Regions from separate parts of the Priestia sp. TGN 0903 genome, predicted to be linked through region 2. Evidence: riboswitches for the same ligand, from Rfam matches in the RefSeq annotation. Region 2 holds a riboswitch; the other holds the start of a gene.
What was found. A riboswitch is a leader RNA that binds a small molecule or an ion and turns the genes downstream of it on or off. The one in region 2 is predicted to bind glycine.

Region 1: another riboswitch for glycine. It lies ahead of ACRPLY_RS23975 (amino acid permease); the one in region 2 lies ahead of gcvT (glycine cleavage system aminomethyltransferase GcvT).

Annotation. Positions count from the first base shown of each region.
Region 1 is NZ_JBOZGL010000010.1:81,531-89,767, forward strand. It holds gene ACRPLY_RS23955 (fumarate hydratase) at 1-953, shown strand, start outside; gene pdaA (delta-lactam-biosynthetic de-N-acetylase) at 1,048-1,857, shown strand; gene rlmD (23S rRNA (uracil(1939)-C(5))-methyltransferase RlmD) at 2,019-3,404, shown strand; gene ACRPLY_RS23970 (FAD-binding oxidoreductase) at 3,707-5,056, shown strand; glycine riboswitch at 5,256-5,336, shown strand; gene ACRPLY_RS23975 (amino acid permease) at 5,496-6,839, shown strand; gene ACRPLY_RS23980 (ATP-binding protein) at 7,119-8,237, shown strand, end outside.
Region 2 is NZ_JBOZGL010000007.1:150,350-158,586, forward strand. It holds gene ACRPLY_RS22080 (rhodanese-like domain-containing protein) at 92-475, shown strand; gene gcvPB (aminomethyl-transferring glycine dehydrogenase subunit GcvPB) at 520-1,998, opposite strand; gene gcvPA (aminomethyl-transferring glycine dehydrogenase subunit GcvPA) at 1,991-3,337, opposite strand; gene gcvT (glycine cleavage system aminomethyltransferase GcvT) at 3,358-4,458, opposite strand; glycine riboswitch at 4,671-4,763, opposite strand; gene ACRPLY_RS22100 (DEAD/DEAH box helicase) at 4,944-6,617, shown strand; gene ACRPLY_RS22105 (YqhG family protein) at 6,604-7,428, shown strand; gene ACRPLY_RS22110 (YqzE family protein) at 7,452-7,637, opposite strand; gene comGG (competence type IV pilus minor pilin ComGG) at 7,681-8,055, opposite strand; gene comGF (competence type IV pilus minor pilin ComGF) at 8,045-8,237, opposite strand, start outside.

The DNA.
Region 1 (8,237 bases), on a different contig from region 2:
TCGGTGGCGACCGTACAACAGGCTATGAATTAGCAAAAGAGCAGCTGTTCCGAAACTTAGATGACGAAAATCCAAACGCTCAGCTGAAAGAATTAGAAGAGTATGTAATGGAAAATGCTAATAAGCTAGGAATCGGTACAATGGGCTTTGGCGGAGAAACGACATTACTTGGCTGTAAAGTCGGCGTAATCAATCGTATTCCTGCTAGCTTCTATGTGTCAGTTGCGTATAACTGCTGGGCTTACCGTCGCTTAGGTATTAAAATCAACGCTGATACAGGAAGCGTTCAAGAGTGGCTGTATCAAGAAGGCGAAGAAGTAGATTTTAATAAAAATGCAGGTGCAGAAGAGAAACAAAATGCGGATGAAACAAAAGAAGTTGTATTACAAGCACCTATTACAGAAGAGCAAATTCGTGAATTAAAAGTTGGTGACGTAGTGCGCATCAACGGTATGATCTACACAGGACGCGACGCTATTCATAAACATTTAACAGACCACGATGCGCCAATTGATTTAAATGGACAAATCATTTATCACTGTGGCCCGGTTATGTTAAAAGACGAAGATGAAAAATGGCACGTAACCGCTGCAGGACCAACAACAAGTATCCGTGAAGAACCTTACCAAGGAGATATTATGAAGAAATTTGGTATCCGCGCGGTTATCGGTAAAGGCGGCATGGGTCCTAAAACGCTTGCTGCTCTTCAAGAGCACGGGGGCGTATACTTAAATGCTATCGGCGGAGCTGCGCAGTACTATGCTGATTGTATCAAGAGCGTAGAAGGCGTTGATTTGATGCAGTTCGGTATTCCTGAAGCAATGTGGCATTTAAAAGTAGAAGGTTTTACAGCTGTAGTGACGATGGATTCACACGGAAACAGCTTGCATGCAGATGTAGACAAGTCTTCATTTGAAAAGCTTGAGCAATTTAAAGAACCGGTATTTAAATAAACATACGTCGGGAACGTATGGTAAAAAGTAACGTTCATGAACGAGAAAATTGAGTGGATACTAAGCGTAAAATGACTTCCGAAAGGAGCTTCTTATGCGCCGGTTCACCTTTTTTCTCGTTTTTTTATTCGTGATGTCAACAGGCATAGCAGCTGTTGAAGCACAAATGTATCCAAATACTCCGATCAGCTGGGGATTTCAAAAAAGTAAAAATCACAAGCCCGCATCCGCAGGTACAGCTTATGAACAAATTCTTGCTAAGTATGATGCGTTTTACCTCGGCGATACAACTAAAAAAAATATTTATTTAACGTTTGATAACGGTTATGAAAATGGCTATACACCGCAGGTATTAGACGTGCTCAAAAAAAGAAAGGTTCCTGCGACGTTTTTTGTAACAGGACACTATTTAAAAGAAGAGCCTAAGCTAATTAAGCGAATGGTAAAAGAAGGGCATATTGTCGGCAATCATTCATGGCATCACCCTGACTTAACTCAAGTGGATGATGCACGTTTTAAAGAAGAGCTGCAAAAAGTAAAAGATGAATACAAGAATATTACCGGTCGTGATGAAATGAAGTATCTCCGCTCACCTAGAGGTGTATTTAGCGAACGAACGCTAGCTCTTTCAAAGCAAGAAGGCTATACGAATGTATTTTGGTCACTAGCATTTGTTGACTGGAAAGTGAATGAACAAAAAGGCTGGCGCTACTCATACGACAATATGATGACTCAAATACATCCAGGTGCGATCATGCTTCTGCATACCGTTTCAAAGGATAACGCAGATGCGTTAGATCAAGCGATTGTGGATTTAAAAAAGCAGGGCTATACGTTTAAAAGCATTGATGATTTAATGAACGAACGTAAACAATTGAAGAAAAGTCCTTCTAAAACGAAATAAAGATAAAAACCGACGGAATATTTCTTCTGTCGGTTTTTTGCTGTTGAAGTGTTATAATATGCGTTGATGTCTTTTTTAAAGCGATACGGTCCAATAGGTTTTAAGCAGCTAAAGACCGTTAATAACTATATAAAGAATTTAAACTAATCGGAGTTGGTCTCATGAATAAACCAAAAACTGAAATGAAAGTTCAAAAAGGACAAACGTTTCCGTTGACGATAAAAAGACTCGGTATTAATGGAGAAGGCGTAGGCTATTTTAAGCGCCAAGTCGTCTTTGTACCGGGAGCATTACCGAATGAAGAAGTGGTTGTAGAAGCAACAAATGTTCAGCATAAGTTTGCCGAAGGGAAAATCAAGCGAATTCGCAAAAAATCTCCTCATCGCGTAGAAGCACCCTGTCCGATTTACGACCAGTGCGGAGGCTGCCAGCTTCAGCACTTATCTTATGAAGGTCAGCTAGAATCCAAGCGGGATATTGTTCTGCAAGCGTTCGAACGTCACAGTTCATTAAAAAAAGTAGAGGAAAAAACTCGCCAAACGATTGGTATGGAAGATCCGTGGCGCTACCGTAATAAATCTCAGTTTCAAGTCGGCGTGGACAAACAAAAAGTCATTGCTGGTTTGTATGGACTGAATTCTCACCGCTTGATTGATATTGAAAACTGTCCCATTCAGCATAAAGCTACAAATCACGTGACAAAAGAAATAAAACGAATTTTACAAGACCTTCAAATTCCTATCTACAATGAGCGTAAACGCCGTGGAATTGTGCGTACCATTGTATCTCGAGTAGGGTTTGAAACGGGTGAAGTTCAAATTGTCTTGATTACGGCTAAAAAAGAAATTCCGAAAAAAGAGCTGCTGATGAAAGAAATTCAGCGCCGCCTGCCGGAAGTGAAATCGCTCGTACAAAACGTAAACGGCCAAAAAACATCGCTTATCTTTGGAGACGAAACGTTTACGCTCGCTGGAAAATCGGTGATTCAAGAAACGTTAGGTGATATCTCATTCGAACTTTCAGCGCGTGCATTTTTCCAGCTGAATCCTCTCCAAACGGTGAAGCTATATGAAGAAGTAAAAAAAGCAGCTGCGCTAACAGGCAGTGAAAAAATCGTAGATGCTTACTGCGGAGTAGGGACAATTGGCTTATGGCTTGCTAAAGATGCCAAAGAAATTCGCGGAATGGACACGATTGAAGAATCCATTGTAGACGCGCGAAAAAATGCCAAAGATCATGGATTTGAGCATGCCACGTACGTAACAGGTCCGGCTGAAAAATGGATGCCGCAGTGGGTAAAAGAAGGCTGGAAGCCAGACGTTATCGTCGTTGACCCGCCGCGAACAGGCTGTGATGACAAGCTTCTAAAAACAATTTTACAAGTAAAGCCAAAGAAAGTGGTTTACGTATCTTGTAATCCATCCACATTAGCCAAAGATGTGCAGCAGCTGTCGAAGGCTTATAACGTTGATTACATTCAGCCTGTTGATATGTTCCCTCATACGGCGCACGTGGAGAATGTGGTAAGTTTGACGTTAAAGAAATAAATAGATGAAGAGTAAAGAGCAGATTTGATTCTGCTCTTTTTTTATTTGAATTGGACTCTTGTTGGAAGAAAAAATATTCTAATATATCTAATTTGAATTAGTGGAAAGTTATGTTTTAGAAAGCATCGGAGCACCGAAAAGAAGTTTTATTAGTACTTATATTTCAGTAAATGAACTGAAATTTCATTTTTTATAGAGATGATAAACGCCAATCTAGTCTTGAAAACCCACACCCTCAACCACCCCAAAAATACTATAGTAATAAAATTACTAAAAAGTATATACAGAGGGGCAGAGGTCAAATGGACTCAATGTTTTTGAAAGGGCTTACGGGTAAAGTGGTAACGCCGAAAGACCCCATTTATGAGGAAGCTCGTCAGGAGTGGAATCGTGCTATTAATAAATTTCCGCTTGTGATTGTGTACTGTGAAAAAAAGCAGGATGTTGTAAATGCAATTCAATGGGCGCGCAAGCATCGTGTAGACATTCGCATTCGATCTGGCGGTCATCATTATGAAGGGTATTCTACGGGTGACTGTGTATTAGTCATTGATATCAGTCGGTTAAACGGGTTGAAATTGGATAGGAAACGGAACATCTTAAAGATGGAGGCAGGAGCAAAAAATACGGAAGTGTATGATTTTATCGGTTCGAATGGATATGTGTTTCCAGGAGGAACGTGTCCGACTGTTGGGGTGTCTGGCTTTACGCTCGGAGGAGGCTGGGGGCTTTCGAGCAGACTTTACGGATTAGGCTGTGACAGCTTGATAGAGCTAGAGTTGGTCAATTATGAAGGAAAGATTATTAAAGCAAACAAATCGTGTAACGCGGATCTTTTTTGGGCATGCCGAGGTGCTGGTGGCGGTAATTTTGGCGTTGTGGCAAGCATGACGTTTCAGCTTCCAAAACCGACGAACAGCTCTGTGACGCTTGTTCGCTTCTTTTATGTAGGTACTACAAGAGAAAAACAGGCACAAGTGATGAATATATGGCAAAGCTGGCTGCCTGAATTGGACAAACGTATGACGCTAGTTGCCAGTTTTTATAATGCAGAAGGAGAAGGATTGGGCATATTTGCGAACGGCTTCTTTTACGGATCTCCAGAAAGAGCTCGAAAGATCTTGCAGCCTTTTGCAGAGGTGGAGGGGTTCCGAGTCGAGCTAGAGTCATTATCTTTTCTTGAAGCGGTACAAAAGATAGAAGCAACCTATCCTCCGTCTGAAAAATTTAAGTCAACGGGAAGATTTGTGCAAAGAAGTTATTCAGTTGGCGAGCTTGAAAATCTTGCAGATCTCATACAGCGTCCAGCAGAAGGGTCCGTTTACGCCGCGATTTCTTTTTATGCACTAGGAGGAGAAATTCGCAGTGTTGGTAACAGAGAAACGGCCTTCTTTTACAGAAACGCTAGATATATTCTGGGCTTTCAATCTGTATGGACAGACGATGCGTTTGCACGAGCAAACAGAGAGTGGCTGTATAAGCGATTTCAATATATTAAACGTATTACGAAAGGCTCCTATGTGAATTTCCCTATCAGCAACCTTAGAAACTATGAGTATGAGTATTTTGGAGACAACGCAGAGCGGTTAGAAAGAGTAAATAAAAAGTACGATCCATTTAACGTATTTAGGTTTCCGCAGGGACTCAGGTAGCATGTAGAAAAGGATACTAAGTTGACGATTGAACCTGTTTCATTACCTTCTTTCGAAGAAGGTAAATAAATGAAAGTCATCTTTCTTGTTGACAAAGCATCCAACTGGTATTAGAATAAACAACTATTCGACAGTCATTATCTTGATCGAAAAATTTAATACGTAGAAAGCTATGATTGCTATGGATCACACTATAGCAGGAGCAGCTTCTGGAGAGATCGCGATAGTTTCGCGACGCCGAAGGGTTCACAATCTCAGGCAAAAGGACAGAAGAGTACCGGATATTTATTTGGCATGTTACTAATTGGTAGTATGTACCATAATATTTGTTATTCTTATGACCATGAGATTGGAGCGCATCCAATCTCTTTTTTTATTGGACTTTATTTTGTAGTCCGCACGATCGCATCAAAGGTTTTATTGTTAGGAGGAGTTAGAGTTGGAACAACGAGAATTAAAGAGGGATTTATCCAATCGTCATGTTCAGCTAATCGCGATTGGAGGAACCATTGGGACGGGATTATTTTTAGGTTCTGGTAAAGCCATACAGCTTGCAGGTCCCTCTATCATCTTTGCTTATTTAATTGTGGGTATTGCGCTTTTCTTTGTGATGAGAGCGCTAGGAGAACTACTGCTGTCTAAAGCAGGTTATCAATCGTTAACAGATATTGCTGAAGAGTATCTTGGACCATGGGCTTCATTTGTCACAGGGTGGACGTACTGGTTTTGCTGGATCATGACAGCTATGGCTGATGTGATTGCCGTTGGCGTATATGTGAAATATTGGTTCAATATTCCTCAGTGGATTCCTGCACTTATTTGTGTAATCATTTTATTAGGACTTAACTTATTAACCGTAAAATTATTTGGAGAATTAGAGTTTTGGTTTGCTTTAATAAAGGTTATTACGATTCTTGCGTTAATTGTTATTGGCGTTATTTTACTGGTAATCGGATTTAAAACAGATGCAGGATCCGTTACGGTTCAAAATCTTTGGAATCATGGAGGACTGTTTCCAAACGGTGTTTCAGGTTTCTTACTTTCATTCCAAATGGTTATTTTCGCATACGTCGGGGTTGAATTGGTAGGGGTATCGGCAGCGGAAACATCAAATCCCCAAAAAAATATTCCATCGGCCATTAATAAAATTCCGCTGCGAATCTTATTTTTCTATGTTGGAGCGCTTATCGTCCTTTTATTTATTAACCCGTGGATGGAATTGAATGCAGCAGAAAGCCCATTTGTTAAAACCTTTAGTTTAGTCGGAATTCCGCTTGCTGCTGGAATTATTAATTTTGTTGTATTAACTTCAGCCGCTTCTGCTTGTAATAGCGGAATGTTTTCAACAAGCCGTATCTTATATAACTTAAGTAAAAATGACCAAGGGCCATCTACGTTTGCAAAACTGAACAAAAACCACGTACCAAGCAACGGATTGTTTGTATCTACGCTGGTTATCTCGGCGGGAGCTTTGTTAAGCAAACTGATACCAGATCAAGCTTTTGGCATCGTAACAACCATCAGCGCTATTTGTTTCATTTGGGTGTGGAGTATCATTTTGATTTGCCATCTAAGATATAAAAAAACACGTCCGCAGCTGCATGCAGCATCAACATTCAAAGCACCGTTAACACCATTTATAAACTATGTTGTGCTAGCGTTGTTTGCAGTGATTCTTATTATTATGCTGTTTTCTGATGCGACGCGCCCAGCCTTATTGTTGACACCCGTTTGGTTTATTCTCTTATTTGGTTTTTACGGGGCTAGAAGGAAGAAGAAATAGTAAATGGGTGACCTCATCATTTCGTGATGGGGTCTTTTTATTGGAAGATAAATAATTGATTTCTACTGTATGAAGAAAATGCAGTAAGCAAAGTTTATATAAGAACCCTAAAAAAGTTTTAGCAGAAAATACAGTGAAAAAGCTCATAGTTTTCTGATAGTAATGTAGAACCAAATGCTTTTCTTCTATGTCTAAAGGTGGAATTCTATCATTTACATGGAAAAGTTTTCATTTTGCAGTACAATGGAGGTAGACTTCATTGAATTAAGGTGAACAAACATGAAATGGTTTAAATCTCATACGTTTTGGAAAATCTTCACGATTAATGTGCTTCTTATTTGTACCGTACTGACGCTAATGTTTATAGTTTCAAGAGTGATGCTGCCTAATATTTCTCAAGATCAATATCGACAGGTAACTGATAAAACCGTCAAGAGAATGAAAGAGCAAATTAACATCGTTATTAAAGATATTTGGAGCTTGGGCGACGAGGTACAGCAAGATCCTATTTTTTTATCAGATGATGAACAAGAGATAGACAAAGAACTGCAGAAAATAGTTAATATTTCACCGTATATCGATAGCGGAACCATTTTTAATACAAAAGGGTATGTGGAGCATTATTACCCAGATGATTTAAAGAGTATGAAGCACGTGAACTTAAGTAAAAGAAAATATTTTCAAGAAGCGCTGCGAACTAAAAAAATATATTTAAGCGATGTCGTTTCAGCAGACACAAAGCATTACATTGTAGTGATGGCAATTCCTATTTTGGATGAGCAGCAAAATGTAAAAAAAGTTATAAATTTAGCGCTGCGCATTGAAGAAAATAAAAGCTTTCAATCCATTTTTCAAACGTTCGATATAGGAGAGAACGGCTATACGTTTATTGTAGACCGCAATGGTAGAATTATTTCACACCCTGAGAAACAGAGAATCGGTGAAAATGCCAGGGGAAATGAAATCGTTCAGGAAACGATGAATCATAAATCAGGATATCAGCGCGTTGTGAACACCGAAGGTAAGTACTTCTTTGCGTCATTTGAATATATTCCTGTTTTGGATTGGGGAATTGTCGCTGAATTACCCGTTGAAGAAATTTACAGGCCTTATGAAACGTTTGAAAAAACGCTTTGGACCGTTTCAGGTATTACAATTTTACTGCTTTCTTTTTTTACTGCGTTATATGCAAGGCAAATTGTGAATCCTATTCGTAAACTATATGAATTGGCGGGACAAGTAGCGCGCGGGAATTTTAATCAAAAAATTCCGGAACGAGAAATTGAGCGGGGGGAAATCGGTACTTTATCTAAACAGTTTAATGAAATGATTAGCTATATACGCCATTCTAAAGCAAATTTACAGCAAAAAGAAAATCAGCTGCAGGAACAAAAAACG
Region 2 (8,237 bases):
CCGCTAGATTCAAGGCAAAATCGCTTTACTTCTAATTTCATTCACTTATATAATAAGAGTATGGATTTTGTCGAAGAAAGGAAGAATCAGCATGTCAGCAATTACAGCAGTACTCATTTTACTTGGAGTAATCATCATATACTCTGTCGTTATGTTCTTTATCCAACGTCGCATTATGAAAACGTTAACTGAAGAAGAATTCCGCAGCGGCTACCGCAAGGCACAGCTAGTTGATATTCGTGAACCGAATGAATTCGAAAACGGACATATTTTAGGCGCACGAAATATTCCGCTGTCACAGTTCCGTATGCGCATTAAAGAATTTCGTTCAGATCAGCCTGTCTACATCTATTGTCAAAGCGGAATGCGCACAGGACGCGCAGCACAAATGCTTCGTCGCCACGGTGTTAAAGAAATCTATGATTTAAAAGGCGGCTTCAAAATGTGGAACGGTAAAGTGAAAAAGAAAAAATAATGGTATGTATATAGAAAAACCTCGCCTTTGGGCGAGGTTTTTTGTTAGACGTTTTGAACAGCCTGTTCTTTCTGATAGCGAAGCACTGGCTTTCTAGCTGCCAGCGTTTCGTCAAGGCGCTTCACAACCGTTGTATGAGGAGCTTCCTGTACGACTTCAGGCGTTTCTTCTGCTTCTTTTGCAATTTGAATCATCGCATCGATAAACGCATCTAGCGTTTCTTTCGACTCTGTTTCCGTTGGTTCGATCATCATGCACTCTTCTACGATAAGAGGGAAGTAGATCGTCGGCGGATGATAGCCAAAATCAAGCAGTCGTTTCGCGATATCCAATGTGCGCACACCAAGCTTTTTCTGACGTTTTCCTGATAAAACAAATTCGTGCTTACAGTGACGGTCAAACGGCAGCTCATAGTGCTCTGCTAAACGACGCATCATATAGTTGGCATTTAACACAGCATTTTCTGTTACGGCTTTTAAGCCGTCTGGACCCATTGAACGAATATACGTATAAGCGCGAACGTTGATGCCGAAGTTTCCGTAAAACGGCTTTACGCGTCCAATTGACTGAGGACGGTTATAGTCAAAGTGATAGCCTTGTTCTGTTTTCACAAGCACTGGTTTAGGCAAATAAGGAATTAAATCTGCTTTTACCCCTACCGGACCAGAACCAGGACCGCCTCCTCCATGAGGGCCTGTAAACGTTTTATGAAGGTTTAAATGAACCACGTCAAACCCCATATCTCCAGGACGGGCTTTACTTAATACTGCGTTTAAATTTGCACCGTCATAATAAAGCTTTCCACCTGCTGCGTGAACAATTTCAGCCATTTCTAAAATATCTTCTTCAAATAACCCTAGCGTATTTGGGTTTGTTAACATTAAAGCGGCTGTATCTTCTCCCACTACGCGGCGTAAATCCTCTAAGTCCACTAAACCATGTTCATTTGATTTTACCGTTACCGTTTCAAATCCCGCAACTGTTGCCGAAGCAGGGTTCGTTCCGTGAGCTGAGTCTGGAACAATGACTTTTGTTCGCTGCGTCTCACCATTTGCTTCATGATAGGCACGAATCATCATAAGCCCGGTCCACTCGCCATGAGCACCCGCTGCTGGCTGAAGTGTTACTTCATCCATTCCCGTAATTTCTGTTAAATGCTCTTGTAAATCATATAAAAGTTCGAGAGCACCTTGAACCGTTTGCTCATCTTGAAGCGGATGAATATGCGCTAGCCCAGCAATCCGTGCTGCTTGTTCATTCACTTTTGGATTATATTTCATCGTGCATGAACCAAGCGGATAAAACCCTGAGTCCACTCCGTGATTTCGTTTTGAAAGCGCGGTGTAATGACGCATAATATCGAGTTCTGATACTTCAGGAAGCTCAGGAGCTTCGGTACGGACATACGCTTTTCCAAGCAGCTCTTCAGCATTTACTTGCGGAACATCTAACTCCGGCAATGAATAGCCGATTCGCCCTTCTTTACTGCTTTCAAAAATAAGTGATTGATTTTGATTAAGCATGAAGATCCCCCAATTCATTTACAAGTTGGTCAATTTCCTCTTTTGTACGGAGTTCTGTAAAAGCAAGCAGCATGTGATTTTCAAGCGCTTGGTTATCACGGCTAAGATCATAACCGCCAATTATTTTTGATGCTAATAAATGATTGTTTGCTTCTGTTACCGAAACAGGAAGCTTCACGACTAATTCGTTAAAAAACGGTCCTTCAAATGCTACATTTACCCCTTTTGCCTTTAACGCTTCATATGCATAATGCGTTTTTGATAAGTTTTGCAGCGCCATTTCTTTTACACCTTGCTTGCCTAAAGCTGTCATGGCAACTGATGCCGCTAAAGCATTTAACGCTTGATTTGAACAAATGTTAGACGTCGCTTTATCACGGCGTATATGCTGCTCACGAGCTTGAAGGGTTAAAACAAACCCTCGCTTACCGTTTTCATCCACCGTTTGCCCTACTAATCGTCCTGGAATTTTCCGCATAAGCTTAGACGTAGTTGCAAAGTATCCGCAGTGCGGGCCTCCAAATTGACTTGGAATACCAAATGGCTGTGCATCTCCAATGACAATATCAGCTCCAAATTCTCCAGGAGGCGTAAGTAAACCTAATGATAAAGGATTGCTTGAAACCACAAACATACATTTTTCTTGATGAGTAATTTCTTCAATTTCTTTTAACGGCTCGATTTGTCCGTAGAAATTTGGATACTGGACAATAACAGCTGCCACGTCACTTCCCATCTCTTTTTCTAATGCAATCATATCTGTTACGCCGTCTGCTGCAGGGATTTCTACCACTTCAATGTATTGACCCTTCGCATACGTTTTTAACACATCTTTTGACTCAGGGTGAACGGCCGCAGAGACAAGTACTTTTTTCTTTTTCGTTTGACCCGCACTGAGCATAGCGGCTTCTGCTAAAGCAGTTCCTCCGTCATACATAGAAGAATTGGCCACGTCCATCCCCGTTAACTCACAAATCATTGTTTGAAATTCAAAGATGGCCTGAAGTTCTCCTTGAGAAATTTCCGGTTGATACGGAGTATAGGCCGTATAAAATTCTGAACGAGAAATAACATGATCAACAATAACCGGCATGTAATGATCGTAAACTCCTGCTCCTAAAAAAGAAGCATAGTCTTTTAAATGAGCATTTTTAGCAGCCATATTATTTAATTCTTTTAACAACTGAGGCTCTGAAGCCGCTTTTTTAATATTGTATTCTCCTTGAAAACGAACGCGCTGCGGAATATCTGAAAATAAATCATCAACAGATGAAACACCAATTGCTGCTAACATTTGCTGCTGATCTTGTTCTGTCATTGGTAAATAGCGATGTAACATGTTAAATTCCTCCCCAAAGCTTACTTTGAACGTTTATAAAAAGGTGTTGAAACCACTTTTGCTTTTAAGCGTTTTTTCCGAACCTGCACTTCCACTTCTTGACCAAGCTCTGTATACTCTGCTGATAATAGCGCTAAACCGATGTTTTTCTTTAATGTCGGTGACTGTGTACCTGTTGTCACAAATCCAATTTGTTCTTCATCTGCAAATACTTCGTAACCGTGTCTTGGTATACCTTTATCAATCATTTCAATTCCTACCAGCTTACGAGGTGCCCCGCTTTCACGCTGTTCTTTTAACACTTCTTTTCCAATAAAGCTGTCTTTGTTCGTCTTTACTGCAAATCCAATTCGAGCTTCAATGGGCGTAATATCTTTTGAAAGCTCTTGGCCATATAAAGCCAAAGTAGCTTCAAAACGAAGCGTATCGCGAGCTCCTAGTCCGCAAGGCAACACACCGTCCTCACTTCCTGCTTCTAAAATAGCCGTCCACAAGTGAGAGGCGTCAGCTGAAGAACAATAAATTTCAAAACCATCTTCTCCGGTATATCCAGTACGTGAAACGAGAGCATTTACATTCGCTACTTCTACATCATCAGCAAATGTAAATGGCTTTAATGAAGCTAAATTTTCATTCGTTAACGTTTGTAAAACTTTTTCTGCTAAAGGACCTTGTAATGCTAGCTGCGCAGTTTCATCAGATTGATTAACGAGCGTTACATCTCCTTGTTTGTGAGACACAAGCCACTCATAGTCTTTTTGAATATTAGCAGCGTTTACGACCAGCAAATACTCTTGATCTGCTTTTTTGTAAATCAGCAAATCATCTACCGTGCCTCCGTCTTCATAACACATAGCCGTATACTGCGCTTTTCCATCTACAAGGGTAGAAACGTCATTTGTCATCGTATGCTGAAGAAAAGCTAAGCTATCAGCTCCTGTCACAAGAATTTCTCCCATATGAGAGACATCAAAAAGACCTGCCTTTGTACGTACAGCTTCATGCTCTTCTTTAATAGAAGAAAATTGAACGGGAAGAGCCCATCCTCCAAAATCAATTGTTTTGGCACCATATTTTTGATAGGTATCATAAAGCGGCGTTTTGTGTAATTCTGTTGTCATATTTATGTCCTCCTCTTTTTCACGTGAAACTTTTCATAACGGGGAGTTTTCAAATAGTGTGGGGATCACTATGTATCCAAACAAAAAAGGACAGAAAACCCCCTACTGTATTTAGTAGGAAGTCTCTGTCCTTTTCACCTGAAAGTTTACCTATAAACGAATAGGTTTGCCTCGTGGGTGGTCTATAAACGCATAGACACTCTCCAGAGCTGCGTCAAACAAGAGTCTTTTTGCCTGAGAGATTCACAATTTTATTGCTTGCTCCTTCGGCGCTACATTCAAGTAGTCTCTCCCCGTGTCGTCATTCGCTTCTATAAAGTTGGTAAAGTTGGGCATACTACTGAAAGATGTATCTTTCTTTATTCACACAATCATTTGTAAAGTGCTAATCTATTTTCTTTTTCAAATTTTCTAAATATATTTTTATCCTACCTGATTCTTATCATTTGTTCAATAAAAATTTTTTACAAAGGAGCATTTTTATCATGAAAGTGAAATTAAACATCGATGAAACATGGGAAGCAGCCTTCTCAACTAAATTGGAGCAAGACGGCCCTTGGTCTGCATGGGATTTGTATAAACTTGCCTATGAAATAGAAGACCAAACGCTTATCTCAGAATTTGAAGGGCTACAAAGCCCAAAACATTTAGCCGATTTAACGCCGCTTCCTCATCAACTCGAAGTAGCCAAACAAGTAGTCGAAACAATGAATGGGAAAGCCATTTTAGCAGATGAAGTAGGACTAGGGAAAACGATTGAAGCAGGGTTAATTTTGAAGGAATATATGATTCGCGGGCTTGTTAAAAAAGTTCTCATTTTAGTTCCAGCTTCGCTTGTTTCACAGTGGGCTATGGAATTGAATCAAAAATTTTATATTCCCGCGGTCCCTCAAAGAAAATCATATGTGTGGGATCAGTGTGACATCGTTGTATCTTCAATTGATACAGCAAAACGTTCCCCTCATCGAGAAATTGTGCTAGAACAAGACTACGACCTCATCATCATTGATGAAGCTCATAAACTTAAAAACAACAAAACAAAAAACTATGAATTTGTTCAAAGCCTGAAAAAGAAATTTTGTCTGTTGCTAACCGCAACACCGATTCAAAATCGAATTGAAGAAATTTTCAACTTAGTCTCTCTTTTAAAGCCTGGCCATCTCGGCAATAAAGACTATTTCGAAGAATTATTTTCTGCTAAAAAACGCTCTTTGCAAAACGATGAGCACTTAAAAGAGCTTGTTAACAAAGTTATGATTCGAAATCGCCGCCATGATACTGGTATCGAATGGACGAAGCGAATTGTTCAAACCATTCCTGTTGAATTTTCACCGAAAGAACGCGAGCTATACGATGCGATTACGTCTTTTAAAGGAAACGGACTGCACCCTTCAAGTGCTTTTTCAATTTTAACCCTGCAGCGAGAGGCCTGCAGCAGCCGTGAAGCGGTGTATATGACATTAAAAAACATGCTGGAACGTCAGGAAGATCAAAACAGCGCATTAACGGAACATATGATTACTCCGTTAATGCAACTACTTCAGCAAGTGCCGCAAAATGCAAAAGCAGAAAAAGTTCTGGAGCTCGTTCAAAAAATTGATGACAAAGTTATTATTTTCACTGAGTACAGAGCAACTCAACTGTACTTACAGTGGTATTTAAAACAGCATGGAATTACCTCTGTACCGTTTAGAGGAGGATTTAAGCGAGGTAAAAAAGACTGGATGAAGCAGCTTTTTGAAAGCCACGCGCAAGTATTTATTGCCACTGAAGCGGGCGGAGAAGGAATCAACCTTCAGTTTTGTCATCATATTATTAACTATGATCTACCGTGGAATCCAATGCGTCTAGAACAGCGAATTGGAAGGGTACATCGTTTAGGTCAAAAGCATGATGTTCACATTTACAATTTAGCGATTCAACATACGGTCGAAGAACATATTTTAAAATTGTTATACGAAAAAATAAACCTTTTTGAACGAGTTGTTGGAGAGTTAGATGATATTTTAACAAAGCTTGATTTAAAAAATATCGAAGAGCATATTCAAGATATTTTATTTCATTCACGGAGTGAAGGAGAAATAAAAATCAAAATGGAGAACTTGACGTCTATTATTCAATACGAAGACAGCGAGGAGGATCAGCATGCAGCAAACTGATATTCATCAATTTTTAAAGCGTTACTTTCTAGCTAATAATTGTTCTATTGTCACAGAAACACCATCTTATCTAAAGGTTCAATTAACAATCGAACTTGACAAAGAGTTGATGAATCGTCCATTTTATTGGCATTATGTTGAAAAGACAGGCGGAGAAGCAAATCCTGCTTCACTCACTTTCATTACAGATCCCGCGTTTGAAGACGATTCTGTTCAAGGAGAACGAATTCATTTTGGCTCACCTAGGCTGCATCAAATTTTCGCTTCTACTCAAAAGCTAGGCGGGTTTATTCATCTGTATGAACAAGTTTCATCAGCTCAGCCAACAAATCAGCCTTTACACCCTTGGCTTGCGTTAAATATTAAAGTCTCATACAAATGCGACCGTAAAAAGGATGAGCTCTTGTCGCTTGGCATTAATTTAATTAACGGACAAATCGTTGAATCATTTCATGAATCAATCATTAATCAAAATTTATCATCTAAAATCTCGGACTATTGCTTTACTCTTTCACCTTTTATTAAGCCGAAAAGTGCGATTGCACGACTCACATCATACGTGACTGACTACGTTAAAACTCAACCGACTGAATGGGCAGAAAAAGCGCAGGAAAGATGGTACGAAGACTTAGCGCTTCTTGATCATTTTTACGAAACAGCAGAAGAGCTGCCAGAAATATATATGACCGAAAAAACAGCGCTTCAAGAGCTATACGAGCCGACGATCTTATTTAAGTTTATAAACGGTGGCTTATTTTACATATCGCCAGAAACGATGTCACGTCAATTTAATAAAACACAAGCCGGTTAAAAAAAGATGAGCATATGATATGCTCATCTTTCTTTTTTCTTTCGGTACCACAGCATAAACGACAGCGGAATCATTCCAAACCATCTGTTCGCAAAAGGTGCTCGCTCTTCTTTTTTTTGAATCTTTTTCGTTTTCCTCTCTTCTTTTGGCTGATCCATATATTGTACAAATTGCTGAGTCATATATTTTACATAATCATTCGTTTTCATATAATCATCTCCTCAGCACTATTATATCCGGAGAGAAAGAGACTTAATCCGTCCACTTCACAATGTGCTGGTCCTTTTTTTGAATATATGCGGTTTCTGTCAATGCTCTTCCTTGCAGTGTTTGACACTTTATTTTTAGGATAATCATCTGTTCATCTTCACTTACTACGTCGTATGAAACCGTACCCGTTTCTAACACTAAGGGTGCAGATGGAGATTTATTATGTTCTTTTATTTCTTTTTTTACATGTACAACCGCGTTTTCTAAAAGATGCTGCAGACGATTTTTCTGCTCTACTTCTTGATAAAATGAACTTTTCGTCACAAAATAAGTAGTTTGCTGAGCTACTAACAGAAGAAAAAGCGCACAAAATGCCAACACAACCGGGAGAATAAACCCTTGCTCATTATGTTTCATAAGCAAGCATCAAAAACGTCGTAATGGTTTCTTCTCTAACTTTGTTAACACCGTCTGTTGAACGAATCAGCAGCCTTTCTTTTTGCTGTTCATACATGATATTCTTAATATGCTGCAGCACAACTTCATGACCACTTTCATCCACTCGTCTTCTTATCTTGTCTTCGTATCGTTCATAAGTG